3 regions of the Paenibacillus sp. FSL R7-269 genome follow, and region 3 is predicted to be linked to each of the others. Evidence: predicted binding sites of a transcription regulator. Region 3 holds the regulator's gene; each other region holds the start of a gene.
What was found. The regulator LexA, encoded in region 3, represses DNA repair genes until DNA is damaged. The targets are predictions, from matches to a motif close to CGAACATATGTTCG.

Region 1: addB (helicase-exonuclease AddAB subunit AddB) is a predicted target of LexA. The motif match lies at 2,619-2,632, and genes of this name have one in related genera.
Region 2: C162_RS26485 (ImmA/IrrE family metallo-endopeptidase) is a predicted target of LexA. The motif match lies at 3,219-3,232, and genes of this name have one in related genera.

Annotation. Positions count from the first base shown of each region.
Region 1 covers NZ_ASPS01000002.1:134,584-140,600, forward strand. The annotation lists gene addB (helicase-exonuclease AddAB subunit AddB) at 1-2,520, opposite strand, end outside; gene C162_RS00960 (alginate lyase family protein) at 2,737-4,716, opposite strand; gene C162_RS00965 (cupin domain-containing protein) at 4,713-5,048, opposite strand; gene C162_RS00970 (ABC transporter substrate-binding protein) at 5,121-6,017, opposite strand, start outside.
Region 2 covers NZ_ASPS01000067.1:351-6,367, forward strand. The annotation lists gene C162_RS26465 (ATP-binding cassette domain-containing protein) at 1-446, shown strand, start outside; gene C162_RS26470 (DUF6199 family natural product biosynthesis protein) at 875-1,078, opposite strand; gene C162_RS26475 (hypothetical protein) at 1,176-1,472, shown strand; gene C162_RS26480 (undecaprenyl-diphosphate phosphatase) at 1,608-2,411, shown strand; gene C162_RS36195 (hypothetical protein) at 2,422-2,586, opposite strand; gene C162_RS26485 (ImmA/IrrE family metallo-endopeptidase) at 2,656-3,198, opposite strand; gene C162_RS35625 (YjfB family protein) at 3,343-3,519, opposite strand; gene C162_RS36200 (hypothetical protein) at 3,689-3,844, shown strand; gene C162_RS26490 (hypothetical protein) at 3,892-4,080, opposite strand; gene C162_RS26495 (NucA/NucB deoxyribonuclease domain-containing protein) at 4,167-4,607, opposite strand; gene C162_RS26500 (glycosyl hydrolase) at 4,770-6,017, shown strand, end outside.
Region 3 covers NZ_ASPS01000030.1:202,365-208,381, forward strand. The annotation lists gene metH (methionine synthase) at 1-752, opposite strand, end outside; gene C162_RS15875 (FixH family protein) at 922-1,350, opposite strand; gene C162_RS15880 (HAD family hydrolase) at 1,818-2,603, opposite strand; gene C162_RS15885 (hypothetical protein) at 2,639-3,166, opposite strand; gene C162_RS15890 (DUF896 domain-containing protein) at 3,214-3,423, opposite strand; gene C162_RS15895 (LysM peptidoglycan-binding domain-containing protein) at 3,533-3,949, opposite strand; gene lexA (transcriptional repressor LexA) at 4,147-4,773, shown strand; gene C162_RS15905 (L,D-transpeptidase) at 4,962-5,300, shown strand; gene C162_RS15910 (hypothetical protein) at 5,379-5,597, opposite strand; gene C162_RS15915 (hypothetical protein) at 5,708-5,929, opposite strand.

The DNA.
Region 1 (6,017 bases), on a different contig from region 3:
GAGCTGGCGCTCCTTCAGCCTCAGCCCGTAGGAGGCGAAATGGGAGAAGGAGCAAGCGACAAACCGTTCCATCCGTGACACGCTGCCGCGCAGCGTGGAACCGCCATACAGGCGCAGGCTTGTCTCCTTCTTCAGCCGTATGCCTTCATTGCGGTAGAACAGCGAGCTGAGCAACCGCTCCAGCTTCAGCTTCATGGACAGATCCGCATGGCGGTATTCCGCTGCCTGTTCACCCGCAGGCTTGTCTGCGCCCTGCTCCGCTGCAAACCAGTTATAGACCTCCCACCACATGCCGGGTATCTCTGCTCCTTGACGCCACTGGCGGAGCTGAAGCAGCAGCATGCGGAGCGTCTGCTCAGGATGGCCGATGAAGTCCATATGGACAGCGTCGTCGTCATTGCCGCTCTGCGGGAAGCCGGAGAGGAATTGTTCATCCAACATATGCGGGAACATTCCCTGCAGCTGGCGGATGACCTCCGAAGGCAGCAGCGCCTTGCCCTCATCGTCAGCCACAGCATAGCTGATCCACAGCTTCCTGCTGGCCGTCGTAAGCGCATTGTAGATCAGGAAGCGCTCATCCAGCAGCTTCCGGGATGAGCCCGGCGCAAGCTCCATACCAGACTTCTCCAGCAGGAGGCGCTCCCCCTCGGAAAGAATTCCGTCTTCCTTGAACTGCGCCGGAACCACTCCTTCGTTGAAACCGAGCAGGAAGGCGTACTTCACCCCCGACACCCGGGTACGGTCCATCGTACCTACCAGCACCTGGTCAAGTGCGGGCGGCACGAGCCCCATCTTAAGCTCTGCCAGACCGGTCTCCAGCACCCCGGCGAACAGGCTGAATTCTATCCGTTCTTTGCCCATCATCTCAGCAATCTGGTCCAGCAGACCCAGAACAGCGCCCCAGAGCTGGCTATGCTCCCGTGCGGCCTCCGGACGGCCTTGCTTCAGAGACTCCGCTCCCATCCCTTCAAGCTTGCGTGCCGCTTCCGTATCCTCCAGCAGCAGATATACCGCCCGGCATAGCTCCAGGCCGCTGCGGCTGGCTTTGATTCTCTTCTCAAACGCCTGCAGCGGTCCTGTAATCGCACTCCGGCAGGCTTCCATTCTGGATAGCATGGCTTCATCTACAGCCTCACTTCCCTCCAGCGACAGGCGGGGAATCCCCTTCCAGGATCGCCCGTCCGTCCAGCGGTAGCCGTGAATGCCGCAGGCCAGCACGTAATTCTCCAGCTCATCCATATGAGTGCGGGTAATGCTTCCGTCCAGCGGCAGCAGCAGCTCTGTCTTCACGCAGCGGAACACATCTTCATAACGCCAGCGGCGGCGGACGACATCCAGGGCGGAGCGGATGAATTCCACCAGCGGATGATGCAGCTCACTGAGCTTCTGGTCCAGGAAGAACGGAACGCCGAAGTCCTGAAATAACGGAGCAATCAGCGGCTCATAATCGGCCATATTGCGCATGAATACTGCCATTTCCCCGTATTTGGCTCCCGATTCTCTGGCCAGGGCCTGCATCTCCCGCAGCACGCCCTCCACCTCGGTGCGGCGTGAAGCCGCAGCCCGGATGCTGATGGCTTCCTTCACCTGTTCAGCCGGTCCTGCCCAGGGATGCCGGCGCTGTAATCCGCGCTCCAGATGGGCGAGTACGGGAGCGTCCTTGAACCTTGGGAGGACGGGCGGAGCCAGCAGCTCATCCCATACGGTAAGTCCCATCTCCTCCGCTATTCCCCGCAGCTTAATATAAGTAACCACCGCCGGATGGAACAGATCCAGCTCATGCGGGGCAACGCCCGCCGGATAGATCCGGTCCACTGTGAGCGCAATAGTCATTGTGTCCGCGTACTGCATCAGCTCACGTAAGACGACAAATTCCTGGTTGCTGAAGCCGTGGAAGCCGTCCACCCAGATCTCGGCGCCGCGGATATAGGCAGAGTCCGCAATATGCTCAGCCAGTTCGGCCAGTCTATCCTCTTCATCTATATAGAGCTGTGACATCTCCTGGTCCAGCTCGCTGAAGACGAGATGCAGATCATCCAGCTTCCCGGCCAGAATAGGGCTGCCCAGCGTGGCATCCCGCATTCTGCCGATCTGCTCCTCCAGGTCTCCGGCTCCAAGACAGCAGCGCTTAAGCTCCGTGTGCAGACTGCTTAGCCGCTCTACAAATCCCGGCCGGTCCGAGGAAGCGCCGAACAGCTTCAGCTCCTCCTTGCGTTTGCTGATAATCTTGTAGATCAGCATCTTCTTGCCTTCTTCACTGATGGGCAGACTCGCGCTGCCGCCGGTCTCCTGCTTCACCCGGTAGGCAAGCCGCGAGAAGCTGAGCGTCTGGGCGCGCAGACTTCCCTTCACGCCGCCCGCCGCCAGCAGTCCCCGTTCCGCTCCGAACGATCCCTGTTCGGGAACAAGTATAATGATCGGGGCTCCCAGCGGCTCTGCCTTCAGCCTGGAGGATACCCGCTCCCATATTGTAGTCGTCTTGCCGCTGCCCGAGCGGCCGATGATGAAGTTAACCGTCATTTCAGCAGACTCCTTCCGTTGAACCCTGGCACTCTATGACACCAGAATCTATGAAACTTCTCGTCTCAATAGTATAGCATACCTCCACCACACGCTCCAGAACGTACGTTTGCCATTGTTTGCAAAATAAAAGACTCTCCCGGAGCCGCGCAAACGGCGGACGGAAAAGTCTGCATAAACTCATGTAAATTAGTTTCAAGGCTAACAACTAGACCCTTATTCCTTCCGCTCCGTCCAGCCCAGGGTGTCCGTACCGATTACGATCGTGCCGATCGCATCACCGTATACATAGGACAGCTCGACCCGCCGCCGCTCCGCATCCACCACGCAGGTGCTCACGTGCAGCGGACCGCTGCCGTCCGCCGCATCTTCGGGCAGACACAGCGTCAGAATTCCAGCCTTGCCGGCCCAGGCCGCCCGGCCCTCTACTACCGGAATCTCCGATTTGGAGCCGTAGACCTCCGATACCCAGCCCTGCTCCTTACTAACCGTGAACTGTTCATCCATCAGGCCGCTGGTCATCCAGCTCATATTCAGCTTCACTGTAGAGCCGGGATAGACCACGGTTACTGTAGGCTGTGCGGCTGCGACTTCGGGTTCTCTGGCTCCGGTCATTGCTTCTCCAGCCGCTCCGGCTTCGGAAGACAGCTCCAGCACCGCCTCCGGGTGCAGATGGAACCGCTGCTCCAGCTCATGTTCGCCATCCGCCTCCAGCCAGTCGGCAATCAGCAGCAGCGGCACCTCCACGCCCAGCAGCACCCAGCGCCGGTGCATGACCGGACCGGGAAGACGGATGTATCCGTCATGCGCGGCATCAATGAAATGGTAACGGCTGTTGCTCTCCCAGCGGAAGGTGCTGGCCTTAGCAACAGGCTCGCCCCATTGCTGGGTGGAGATATACGGCGTCTGATCCAACCCGCCTACGGTGATGGTGTTGTGCGCGCGGGTACTTTTGAAATAACGGCGCCACTCCCCTTCCTCGTAGGTGTACCGGCCGGTATCCGTGAAGAGCAATTGCCCTTTCCACATCCACTCCAGATTCAGCGCATCCGCATGACCGTGCGCTCCGCCCATCTCTGCGGCATCGAAGAACAGATACTGCTGCGGGTCCCGCATCACATAATATCCGGTCTGCACAAAAGCCACGCTGTTCACCGAAGGCGCAGACTCCGCCTGAAGCTGCACACACCGCTCATATGCCTCGGCTCCCAGCAGCCAGAGGCATTCTGCATTACCTGTGCCGCGTCCAATCAGCGCATCATCCTTCAGAATGGCACCCAGCAGTGTCAGCCGCTGCCGGCCGCTGCTGATCCAGTCGGAATCGCCGATCCCGGTGGACTGGTCATCCGGGCGGACCAGCGCTTCGGTGAACGCGGCCATCTTGCGGAGCTGTCCGCCGTACCAGGCAGAGAACGGGTGGCCGGACAAAGCGCCCAGCAGATAAGGCGTCCCGAACATCTCGATGGCCGCATCATGATAATGGGTGGTCAGCTCAATCTGAATCCCTTCCGGTCCGACCTGATGCAAAAGGCACAGCTCCAGGCGCTCCCCGGCCAGCTGCCGCCAATACGGTGCGCACGGATGCCCGTGATGGAAGACAGCAATCATGTATAGGCCCTGCATATGCATAATCGCATGATTGATCTCCGTGCTGCCGAGGTAACGGGTCAGGAATTCAGCATGTTCCGCAAGCCCCTCCAGCAGTTCGCTGCGGAAACATCCGTCCAGCAGCGGGCTGTCCTCCATATATTTATACGCAGAGATCCAGGACTGCACGCGCAGGCCGGTCTCCAGCAGACGCCATGGACCCGGCTTCTGGAAGAATACCGCCTCCTCATATGACGGGATCACAGGAACCGGGTTCTGCCCGCGCCAGCTGCGGAAATGCTGCATAAAGGCCGTAACGTATTCCGGCTTGCCATTCATCAGATAGGCCTTGCCCAGATCCAGCATATGCCAGTGGCGGTTGATGCCCCAGGTGAATTCGGGGTCGTTCGTAGGATTATGCAGCCAGTCCGCCACCGGCTTGCCCAGCGGAATCCAGCGGCTCAGATCGCCGGTATAAGGAATAATGAATTCATTGTCCACAGCATGTTCGGCAATCTGGACCGAGTTCTGCGCCTCGATGGGGAAATGGCGGGCATAATAAGCGGCAGCACTGCGCAGCTCAGGTGTACTCAGATAATAATCCTTCATTCCTGCTTCTCCAAGAAATCCTCACGGAACGGATTGAACACATCCAGAATCACGGAATCCTCCAGCGCCTTCACACCATGCGGAACATTATAGCCGGCATAGAAGCTGTCGCCCGCCTTCAGAATACGCTTCTCCTCCCCGACCTTGACCTCAAAGCTGCCCTTCACAATATAGCTGATCTGCTCATGCGCATCATGGGAATGAACCTCCCCGATGCCGCCTGCAGCGAAGGTAACCTCCACCATCATCATCGAGCCTCCCTTTGCAAGCAGGGTGCGGGACGAACTCTCATTCAGAACCGTCTTTGCGGCTTCGCTATTCTCTATAATCATTTCGGATCTGCCCCTCTCTATTGATAAAAAAAGCGGCCGAACCATCATGTATCGGCCGCCACCTGTAAGCTCTTATTCTTCGGTGGATAATTTCCCCTGCAGCTTCGATGCGTCAAAGCTTGGATCGGCTACAATATCCGTTGCGCCGGAGGCTCTTGCTTTCTCTAATGAAGCATTATACCGGGTATCCAGGTCTTTGATAATACTGTCCACATCGCCGCCGGTGAAGACGAATGCCGAGAACGCATCGCTCCATTTGCTGCCTTCCAGTGAACCTTCTGTAATGGTAAGCGGGTTCGCCGGGTAAATCGCGTCATAGCGCTTCGGCAGGAAGCCTTCAATGCCGGGAATGCTTGGTTTTTTGCCGGAGCTGATAACCGTAGGGATCAGCGAGATGCCGTAGCCTTTTTCATAATATTCGCTCTGCAGGCTGTCGCTGTACACATACTCCATGAACTTCCACGCTGCTTCCTTGTGCGTGCTGTCCGCACTGATGCCGATGTAGGAGCCGCCGATGATCTGCGATGCGCCCTTTATCGTTCCGTCCGTAGTCGGTACAGCAACGGCAGCCCAATTAGCGGTGGTCGGGAACTGGTCTTTGTAGACGCCGGGCTCTGCGGAGTGGTTAATGTACATGCCTATTTTGCCTTGGGCGAACTGCGCACGCAGCGGATCGATATCCAGGCTCTCTACGCCCGGCAGCATACTGCCGTCTTCGTTCATCTGACGCAGGGCCAGCGCAATATCCTTGTACATGCTGAAGTCGAATTGGCCGGTCTTGTAATTGTAGCCGTCAATACCGGTATTGTTGCTCGCGCCTGCTACAGTATTGGATGCACGCCAGAAGCCGCTTGAGCTCTTGAACGGGCTGGCGAAGCCGTATACGCCGTCCTTTTTGCCGGTTTCGGTAATCTTTTTGGCGGCAGCAACCATCTCGTCCAGTGTTTTCGGCGGATTCTCAATGCCGGC
Region 2 (6,017 bases), on a different contig from region 3:
GGACCGATTTCCCTAGTAACTTTGGAATCATTATTGATCGTCCAGGTTATTTAGGGGGGCATACAGGATTTGAGAATTTAAAGAAGTGGGCAAAGATTCAGCATAAGATTAGTGATCAGGAAATTCACAATACGATGCATCTTGTTGGATTAGATCCTGCTGCCCGCCAAAAGATGAGGAGCTATTCATTAGGAATGAAGCAAAAAATCGCATTGGCCCAAGCAATTATGGAGAATCAGGAAGTGCTGATTCTTGATGAACCTTTCAATGCGCTAGATATCGATAGTGTAAAAAAAATTCGCGAGCTACTGCTGAAATACAAGCAAGACGGGAAGACCATCATTCTGACAAGTCATAATCAGGAAGACATCAATCTGCTATGTGATCATGTTTATGAAATCCGTAATAAGAAATTAGAAATGGTGCTGCCTCGGTATGAGACATAGTTAACAAATATAATATAAAAGTTTTACCATAATTGAGTCTGTACAAATAATAAACCCTTCTGGCATTAAGCCCGGCGGGTTATTTTATAACGTTCGCAAATTCTAAATAGTTGTGTCCATGATCTTCTTAAGGGTTTTAATTTTTATTACTTGTTACTTCCATTCTTTTGTTCTTTAGCTCTCTCACTGAAATATAAGCTGATAATAGCAATTACCAATAAAGCCACACCTACTACATTAGAGAATACAGGCTCATTGTTTGAAAATGATCGTATTAACAACCGAATATTAATAGCAAGAGCCCCGAACCAACATATGTAAACAAACCATTTGGTATTATTTTTCATTATTTTACCTTTCAAATACATTATTTTATAATTATACAATATATACCAACTAAGGAGGGATGCTTATGGAAGAATACACATCTAACCAAACATAGAAGGCAAAAAGAACAAGAAAAAGATAATTAGAACGATCACGCTGGTGATTCTGCTCATAATGAGGTAGGCTTCACTGGGGCCGGAGTCGCCTTTGACCATCCAGCCGTAACGCATACGCCAGCCCATGGCCGGGAAGAAGATATTCAATACTGCAATCAATACGAAAATAACAGCGAAAATAACAACCATTTTTACCAGCTCCTTTATCCATTTACGAAAGCCCATTGCATGAAGTTGCATATTTCTGGATGCGGGAAGTATGATTTTGACAAGAAGGAGGTCATTTATGAAGACGATATTCAAAAAACTAAGTTTCTGGCTACCTGTGTTGTCTTCGCTGGTCTGTCTCTATAATCTGTCAGGAGAAGACGACAAGAACTTATTGCTGTTCTTAACCAGTCCCTTGCTCCTAATCTTTAACCCCGAATTAACAAACCTGAATTCTTCTATGGAGAATGAGCAAGCTTTCCAGTACATTCTGTATGGCATTCATTTTGTCTCCTGGTTAGCCTTTGGCCTGATCATAGAGTGGGGGTTATCATGGGTATCACGTAAATCACAGGAACGTCCCCCAAACCACTAATTAAAGAGAGTCCAGTCCCACATGACAATTATGTCACACCACCCCCTATATTGTTAGCTCATTCGATGGGGAATTCCGTTTCTGCCTCTTATACTGGAAATATATTGATTCACTTCCGAGAGGGGTTATTCACCAGTGACTGAAGCTATCAAAGCAATTATATTAGGGATTATTGAGGGGTTGACTGAATTCTTGCCGGTCTCGTCTACCGGGCACCTTATCCTTGCAGGGGATCTGCTGGACTTCGAGGGGGAGGGTGCGGTTACCTTCAAAATCGTAATCCAGTTAGGTGCGGTAATGGCTGTATTGCTGCTGTATTGGAAAAAGTATGTGAACATCGGGATGAATATGCTGAAGCTGGATTTCTCCAAGAGCAAGGGACTGAATGCCATCCACATGATCCTGGCTATGGTTCCGGCACTAGTGGTGTATCTGCTCTTCAAAGACACGATCAAGAGCCAGTTATTCGGCCCCAAGCCGGTTCTCATTGGTCTGATTGCCGGTGGACTATTGATGATCTTCGCTGCACGCAGCAGGAGATCCGTTACGTCAGAGACGGTAGACGGGCTTAATTATACCCAAGCCTTCGGCATCGGGCTGTTCCAGTGTCTGGCGCTGTGGCCCGGGTTCTCAAGATCCGGCTCGACGATCTCAGGGGGCCTGCTGCTGGGAACCAGCCAGAAAGCCGCTGCGGACTTCACCTTCCTGATTTCAGTACCAGTAATGTTCGGAGCCAGCCTCCTGGACCTCTATGACAGCCGGGATGCGCTGAATTCGGATGATCTTGTGCTCATGCTGATCGGGTTCGTGACGTCCTTCCTCGTAGCCATGATTGCAGTGGTCACGTTCATCAAGTTGATCAAGCGACTTCGTCTAGAGTGGTTTGCGCTCTACCGCTTCGTGTTAGCAGGACTGTTCTATGTAATTGTTATACTGTAGAATCCTGCACTCAGTCGTATTCCTTAGGCTCCTGGAGCAGGATGGAGAAGGTCTGGGTCACGTGGTCCACTTCAATCGTCTCGATACCCACAAAATCCGGAATTTCAGGATGAACAGCATCGACGCTGTATTCAGGATGAGTCAGCAATAATTGAATGACTTTTAGGGCTTCCACGTTGATCTTGATCCCCTTTACAGTAGAATCTCTTGTTCTGATCTATAGTCTGTATTATCCCCGCAGCGCTTAGCGAATATGTCTGTGGATGATATTTCTGTCTTCGTTACGTTCCATAACAGCCATTAATTGCCCCTGAAAAATACGTCTCTGGATCTGGTCGATCCGCTGCAGCGCGAGAGGGACGGGAACCTGGAACGCTACAGCCAGTTCGGTAACGGCATCCTCACGGAGTTCAGGCAGCGTATTCGCGGAGATCATGACATAAGGCATGGAGGCATACAGGATGAACCGGTCGGATTCATCTCTCTGTGCCTGCGTGAACACTCCGGGCATAAGCGTAGACTTGCCGGCATGCCGCAGCAGATGACACAGCTCGTGAAGGAATTCCAGCCGCTGCAGCTCGGGAGGGAGACGGTTGTCGATGAACATGCTGTACATTCCGGCCGTAGCCTCAATTGCCTTGCTGCGGACATCCAGATAGTGTACCCAGATATTGAGCCGGTTCGCTATGTAATCGATGGAGATGTCGGACGGCTTGCGGACACCAATACGCTGGTATAGATCCTCTGTCCATTTCTCCAATGCGGTCATCTGATAATAGCCTTGCATAATCAATCACCCCATATATAAGATCGTATGTTCGTGTTATTGGCCAAAAGAAAAGCCCGAAAGGGCTAAGCAGCAGTTCAGCACGTAACTCATCACCGGCTGAAATATGGAACGGGTGTTCCTATGTATGTAAGCATAAAGGAATTACGCTCGAATATCAAGTGTTTTTCCCAAGGTGGGGTGCGTGGCCTGACTCAGCATCTGAACCATATCCTGGGCGCTGCTCTGCGCCTGCTCCTTGGCAAGGCTCATCACCTGCAGCCCTGCGGCCTGCTGTAAGGATGACTGGCTCATCACTACGGATAATGCAGCAATATCCATCCGGCATTCCTCCCTCCATATGTTGTGAAGCCATTGCTTCATACTCTATATCGACCACTGGACGCCTGTCCGTTAGGTGAATGGTATTTCTTTGCCAATTGGCCCATGCAACGGAGCGGAATTCCACATATTCTGTGCTGTATTCAATATTCAAGAGGAGGAATTAATCATGGGAGCAGAGTATGGTTGCGGTTGTGGAAATAACGTAGGTGGAGTGAATCAGGGACCTCCAATCGTTCCGGTAGTAAGCCCTTGGACTTCGACAGGTGCAATTCTGGTTCTGTTCATTCTGCTGGTTATCATCACAAAAGCCTGTTTGTTCTAGAACAGCCTATAGCCAGTGTAGCCCTGTCCGGCCTGTGCCGGATAGGGCTATTTCTTTTTTTTCTTATTAGCACGGACCGTTGGCCCGATCTGGCGTGTGATTCTGCCTGTAGCTGCATCAGTTTCAATGATATAGAGCTCCTTGATTGTTCCTGCAAGCGCGAACCATTCCTGTAAGGCTTCAGCTTCGGACATAGGGCCGTACAGCCGTTTGCCCCGATAACAGATATAGAACACATCGGGCTCTCCATCTATGTTATATTATCCCATTTCATTCTACGCTTTATCGCAGTGAAATTGAATAACATCCCCCACATGCCGGCTTACTTGAAAATAAACTCCACACGCGTACCGTCTGCGAACGCCTCCAGCTGATTGCCGACCCAGCTTCCCGCTCCGCGGTTATCACTGGGGGTTATGTACTCAATATGGGCCCCGGCTCCGCCTTCCGCACACATGGCCATCGGCCATTCGTCCCGGTCATAGCCTTTCTTGGTGGGAACTCCCTTCAGCGACGCCTTGCGGTTCTCCTCAGCATCCTTGCGGTTGATGGTACAGATGGCTGACTCTCCCTTGCGGATGGCCTTTTGGATGTGCCTCGCGGTCTCCGGGTAGCGGTCTGCCGGGAACTTCAGCTTCACGATCTCCGAAGAATGACCGGAAGGGGTCTGCGGCAGCCATTGCCCGTTCTCCTCCAGCAGGTAGGCGGACAGACTGAGCAGGGCGATAATAATGAGACTGATGATGGATTTTTTGGCTTTCATATCTGCTCCTTTGGATGTGGGTATGGGTATAATGCCTGTGCCCTGAATAGTATAGCGTAAGAATAACGGATTGGGACAGCCCGAATTCTGTGCAGCAGCCGTGCTGAAGTTCCATAATTCGTCATAATATGTACAAACACAATGAAAAGGATGGTGGAAAATGTGGAACAGCGCAACCTCAGGGACCTGCTGGATTCGGCCTCGCGGCTGATTGGTGATGTGCAGTGGCAAGCGGCTTTTCGCAAAATACAGATGTCTCCCGCTGACGCGGAGATGGGGGCGCCCGCACGGAAGCTGCTGGAGACGCTGTACTGGCTGCAGGGCCAGGGAATGATCAGCGGCCAGCATGATTACCTGGAGAGCCCGGATGATATCAACAACAAGCTGAAGAATACGGCAGGCAGTTATGCCGGACTGCACGGCTATGAGATGGGGCCGATCAGCAACCAGACGGAGAAGCTCATCAGCAGTCAGCGGCAGGGCGTAACGGACAGTGCGATCCGCTGGCACAAGGCCGGGGGCATCGTAGCGATGACCTATCATGCCAACCTGCCGGGTACGGCACCAGCCTGGACGAATGTCTCCATGAGCCTCAGCGAAGCTAATTTCAGCAAGTACATCACACCGGGAACAACCGAGTATACGGCGATGATTGCCGAGCTGGATAAGGTCGCTGTTTTCCTGAAAAAACTGAATGACGCCGGTGTCCCCGTCCTCTGGAGACCTTACCACGAGATGAACGGCGGCTGGTTCTGGTGGGGGCAGAAATCCTCCTTCGTGACCCTCTGGGAGATCATGTTCGAGCGGTATACCGTCTATCATCAGCTGCACAATCTGCTGTGGGTGTGGAGTCCGAATGCCAAGAACAAGAATAGTGAGGAGCCGGCCAAGTATTATCCGGGCAGCGGCAGAGTGGATGTGCTGGCGGCGGATATTTTCGAGGGTGATTACAAGGGGGAACATCATGATACGCTCTGGGACCTGGGACGCGGCAAGCTGATCGCCATCGGCGAGAACGGGGAGCTTCCTCCGCCAGCTGTGCTGGCAGGCCCGCAGAACAAATGGAGCTACCAGATGACCTGGGGCAAGATGCTGTACGAGCGCAATAAGGATGCAGTGATTCAGGCTTTTATGAGGAATAGTGCCATATTCTCCAGAGACGACTATTCGGCCAAAGCGGCGGCGTATGCTTCTTCAGGAGGGGTACTCCCCAAACCGGGCCTCTATGGGCAGTATTACAACAATATTACGCTTACCGGCACGCCTGCCCTCACCCGGACAGATGCCAATATTAACTTCGCCTGGAGGCAGGCGGCGCCTGATCCGGCTGTTCACGCAGATCTGTTCTCGGTACGCTGGAGCGGCCGAATAAGCGCTGCCTACAGTGAGACCTACACGATCTATTCGTAT
Region 3 (6,017 bases):
AGGGAATCCGGGGATTCATGATAATTCCCGTTCTCATCCGGCAGACCCGCATTCGGGTAACAGCTGACAGCTGCTGAAGAGATCGCTGACAGCGAACGGATATGATCCCGCATGAATTCCGGTCCGGTAGCACAGTTCAGTCCGATGGACACCGGCTTCAGATGCTCCAGTGAAATATAGAAGGCTTCGATATTCTGTCCGGCCAGCGTGGTTCCCATAGGTTCAATGGTTCCCGAGATCATCACCGGCAGCGTAATTCCGCTCTTCTCGAAGGCGTTACGGATACCAATGCTTCCAGCCTTCACGTTCAGGGTGTCCTGGGATGTCTCCAGGAGCAGTGCATCCACCTTACCGTCGATCAGCGCAACCGCCTGTTCTTCATAGCTGTCTACAAGCTCCTTGAACGTGACTCCCCCGGTGACAGAGAGCGTTTTCGTGGTTGGTCCCATAGCTCCTACAACATAACGCGGGCGCTGCGGTGTATCATATTTATCTGCGGCATTACGTGCAAGTCTGGCGGCCGCAAGGTTAATCTCCCGGGCACGGTCCTGAATATCATATTCAGCAAGCACCACTGAGGTGGCACCGAAGGTATTTGTCTCGATCAGATCCGCACCGGCCTCCAGGTATTTCTCATGAATGTCCTGAATAACCTCCGGACGGGTCAGCACCAGCATTTCATTACAGCCATCCAGGTCATCCCCGCCGAAATCCTCGCCGGTAAGCGGCACCTGTTGAATCATGGTACCCATAGCTCCATCCAGTATCAATATGCGCTGCTGCAAGCTCTCAGCAAGTGTGTATTTGGCCACTTTCCATCCCCCCAGTGAAACATTAGAGTAATTTTAGCAGAATAAAGGGATTTCGGAAAGCCTTCCTTTCCACCCTGCATTATTTGTATTTCCATTGATTTCATTTCTATTACGGCGCTACCATAAGTTTCTTGCTTGGCATGGAATGCTGCGTCCGGGCAGTCACATGTGAAGTGACACTGAATTCGCCCGCCTCTTCAAAGGTATGTTCCGCGACATAAGCCCCTTCTCCGTCACTTTCACCCTTGATTTCAACCTTCTTGGTCTTATCCGCGGCCTCATTGACCTCAAACATAACTTCTCTAGCATCATCTACCGGTTCACCGTCCTGTGTCACGACAGCCTTGAAGCTAACTGCCGTACCTGCGGTTACTTCCTCCGGGTTCCAGCTCAGCTCCACCTTAATCGGTGACATGGAGGAGTTGGCCGCAGCATGCATCTGCATCTGCATCTCGTCTTCCTTATTCCCCGAGCATCCTGCTAGCGTCATCCCCATCACAATGCACATCAGTCCCCTGCGTATCCTTGGCTTCATCATCTGAAGTCCTCCCGGTTCATAGGTAGATTCTTCTTCATCCATGAAACATATCATTTTTATATTACAATGAAAGTCAGATCGCTACTCTCCTTATTATACACATTTTATTCAATTTGCCTTAAAGAAGCTGCATGATTCACTCGTGAATATGAGAATAGTCATATCTTTGATTCAAGTGTTTGTATTGGGATTGCCGTGACTCCAAAGAATGTTTGGCCCTCCGGCCGCTGTTGTTCCCAGATTTCTTGAATTAAACCGCTGCTAGCAGTTGAAATCGGGTAACAGCTGATGCTTACGACGCGAGCTTTCCTTCGGAAAGCTTTCAGGCGGACGCTAACGCTCCTTCAGTTCCAAATTTCTCCTCCGCCACTTTTCCCTATACAGTATAATTTCAAGTTCAAACAATATAGCAGATATAAAAAAGCCAATATCCACATAAATAGGATACTGGCTTCATGGAATTCAATTTACAGGGAGACTACCAGCGGCAGAAGCTCTGAGAGATGGCTGATCTGATAATCCGGCGTAATCTCCGGGTCCGAAGCTTTCCTATTTCGGTTGATCCAGACTGTGGTCAGTCCGGCGGATAAGCCGCCTAGAATATCTGTCGTAAGCTTATCACCCACCATTATACCTTGCTCTGGAGCAATATCCAGCAGTCCGAGCGCATGCTCGAAGATTCCCTTGTCCGGCTTGCCTTTGCCGAAGCTTCCCGAAATCACAATATGGTCAAAATACGGGGTAAGCTCCGGTACACCATCCAGCTTCTCCTGCTGAAGTGCCGGGCAGCCGTTCGTCAGCAGCAGCAGCTTCACCTTGCCGCGCAGCTCGTCCAGCACCTGAAGCGTCTCTTCATAGATATAGGGACGGCTGCGGCGCTCAGCGGCGAACTTATCGGCCAGTTGTGCAGCCAGCGCTTCATCCTCTACTCCGAGTGAGGCGAGGCCGCGGCGCCAGGATTCCTTACGGTAGACGGGGGCAAGCTGCTCCAGTTGACGGAACTCCGGCTGTTCACCGGCAGTGAAGTTCGCCCATAGCGCTTCAAACGGGTTAATACCGATCAGCTTGGTGAACGGATATGTCTCATAGGATTCATAGAGGGCACGGGCTTCTCTGCGTACAGCAGCTTCCAGCTCCTGTGGATCAACGGAATCTCCAGCAGCCTCACAAGCATAGCGGAAGGCTTCTTCCACGCTGCGGTCATCCCACAGCAGGGTATCGTCAAGGTCAAATAGTACGGCGGTAATCGGCATTTCTTCTCCCACTCCCTATATGCTGGTCTGTCTTCCTATTCGTGCACTAGTTCAATATTGTTGTTCTTCGCGAACTGTTCCAGACGTTCCCCCATCGCAGCGGTGTCATAACGGTTAATCAGCTTGGAGAAAATCCACTGCTTGCGCTTACCCTTATACTTAATGGTTACTACACTGCGTGATAAAGTGATCTTCTCAATATCCGCCGCAGCGAGGAAGCGTTCGCGGTTGTATTTAATAGTAGAGATACGCGCACGCTCAACCTTAAGGAACGGACGGCGGAAGAACAGCAGCGCAGCAAGCAGGAAGTACAGCACCACACCCAGCCAGTTGGCCAGAATCCCGCTTCCTTTGGCCTCGTCAATTGAGCCTACCACCCAGAACATGATGCCAAGCAGCATCAGTACAACGGGGAATACAATATTCCGGCCTTTGAAAATATCAATGCTTTTCGCGGCAGTCTTAGTGCTGGAAGTGTAAATGGAATCCTTCCCCTGCTTCTTTCTTTGCTGGTTAATTTGCTTGGTATTGCGTTGAACCATTCTTTCCCAAGAACGGGCCATGTAAGTTCCCCCTAGTCATCCTGTATTATCTATGAAAAGGCAACAGGCTAATGCTTAAGTCCGTTATTGCCCTCTTCATGCTCCGGATTGTCCACAATTTCGATAGTATCAAGCTGGGCCCGAAAGTTAGTGCGGATATTCCCCAGGTAAATCTCGCGGAGCTTGGCACGTTCAGCCAGTTCCTCTTCATTCAGGCCGCCGTTCTTAGCTTTGCGTGCCAATTCATTGATGCGTGCGACCAATTCGTCAATATTCAATACGTTTCCCTCCCTCTAAATTCATTTTAACTTTGCCATGAGAAAAAGAGCTTGTCAAGGTCTACCCCCTGAAAGCTCTCCGAGTCGATCATTAGTCTGACACAATCCTTCAGTATAAAGGTAAAGTCAGAATATCTCCGGCCTTAATGACACTGTTCTCCAAATGATTCGTCTTCATTATTCCTTCTATATATACGGCTGTCCTCATGTCCTCAGGCTTGTTACTTAACGCAATGCTCCATAAGGTATCACCGCGTTCGACTACGATCCGCTTATCCGGCTTCAGTGAAGAGACCGAACCGGCAAAAACATTCCCCACCACAGTGAATCCCGAAATAACAAGCATCAGCACCAAAACCATCTTCATCAGGCTGACCTGACGGAATAGTGATGATAGCGCAGTGAGACTATGAAGAATCGCATCCTTGACCTTGGTTACATTACTATGAGCAGTTGGATTACCGGGAGCGGACACCTTGATATCCTCATTATTGTAGATGCTGTTGTATGTACTATACTTTAACATGATCATCATCCTCCAAACACATGTTCTTGCTTTCGAAAATAATATAACACGAACATGTGTTTCGATCAATAGTTTTTTCGGAACGTCTGTTCTCTTTATTTGCGTTCTCTTTTTTTCCTCATTTTAGAACTTATGTTTGTACGAACGGAAGTTCTATGTTATAATTTTCCCAAACATAGTATATGGGGTTGATACCGATGTCAAAGATTTCTAGTCGTCAGCTGGCGATCCTGGAATTTATACGTAATGAAGTCCGCAGCAAGGGTTATCCTCCGTCCGTCCGCGAGATTGGCGAGGCTGTCGGCCTGGCCTCCAGCTCTACCGTGCATGGTCACTTGGACCGGCTTGAGAAGAAGGGCCTGATCCGCCGTGACCCTACGAAGCCGCGTGCGATTGAATTGCTCGGCCAGGAAGATTCAGAGAATGTGCATCAATTCGTCCAGACCGTTACCCGCATCCCGGTAGTGGGTAAGGTTACAGCTGGTGTTCCTATTACAGCTACAGAGAATATTGAGGATTACTTCCCGTTACCTGCTCATTATGTAGGCGATAACAAGGTATTTATGCTATCTGTCCTTGGTGACAGTATGGTGGATGCCGGAATTATGAACGGGGATTATGTCATCGTACGCCAGCAGCAGACTGCCGACAATGGCGATATTGTTGTAGCGATGACCGAAGAAGATGAAGCAACTGTCAAGACCTTCTACAAGGAACGGGATCATATCAGGCTGCAGCCGGAGAATCCGGCATACGAGCCTCTCCGCCTTAACCGGGTTACGATTTTGGGACGGGTCATCGGATTATTCCGCGATATCCACTAATCTACTCCCCGCTTAAGAACAGGCTGCTCCGCACCATGCGAAGCAGCCTGTTTTCTGTTCATTTCACTTCTTAAAGTGGCCAAAAAGCCGAATGCAAACATTTGTTCTCATTAAGCTTTTTGACCACTTTTTCTGAGAACCGCTGCATAGCTCCGCACATATCCTGTTACAAAGGAGTGCTGATCTGTATGCCCAATTACCGAATTATCGTCGATCTGTCACAGCGCATGCTGTACCTGCTGGATAATGACGTCGTCACCAGAGGCTTCCCTGTCGGCATCGGCAAAATGTTAACCGTCTCGCCTGTTGGCGAATACACCATCATTAACAAGCAGCCCAATCCGGGTGGCCCGTTCGGAGCCTTCTGGATGGGTCTATCCAAGCCGCATTATGGCATCCATGGAACCAATAACCCTGCTTCCATCGGCCACATGGTCTCCCATGGCTGTATCCGCATGTATAACGCAGATGTTCTCACCCTGGCTGCCCTCGTTCCCATAGGTACTCGTGTCACCATCAGGGAATAGGAACTCACAAAAACCCTTGAGACGCCAGATTGCGCCCCAAGGGTTCCAGTGATTCAAATGAATTAGAGCGGATACAGACTACAGCACACTTCTCAACAGACGGATAGCCACCGTATTCAAACGGATAGCCTCGCGGATCGATTCTCTGGCTGCCAGCAGCTCTCTTCTGGCCCGCGAACCTCTAGGCACTCTGCGCAGATTCTCATTGATTTCTTCCAGTCTCTCCAGCAGGACAGCCCGCTGTGTCAGCAGGACATTAATGGCTCTGCGAATCCGGTTACGTTCTCTTTGGCTCATCTTTACACCTCTTTTACACTTGGATAGTATAAGAGATGCCAAGAAGGACTCCAAAGCTTGTGTGATTCGGCAGTAATGTTAGAGCAGCAAGCAGCGGACAGGTAATCTGCTTACTTTTTGTTCAACCGTACCCGGAATTCAAATTCATCGCGTCTATAAGTCATTCCGGCCAGCACTATGTACTCCGGTGTCCATTTCTGTACAGGTCCGGCATAATCAGCAATCACATGCGGTTTGCCATCAACCAGCTGAACGACGTAGACCTGTACCTGTGCCAGTGCGGCAGCGAATAGATCAGCATCACTGGACAGTACTTTATAAGCCGTATTCAACTTCGTTCCTCCTTGTTCCACAACCATGATAAAAGATTCCGACAACCATCTATTTAATTATACCGGGTCATGGAACAATATGTAAACC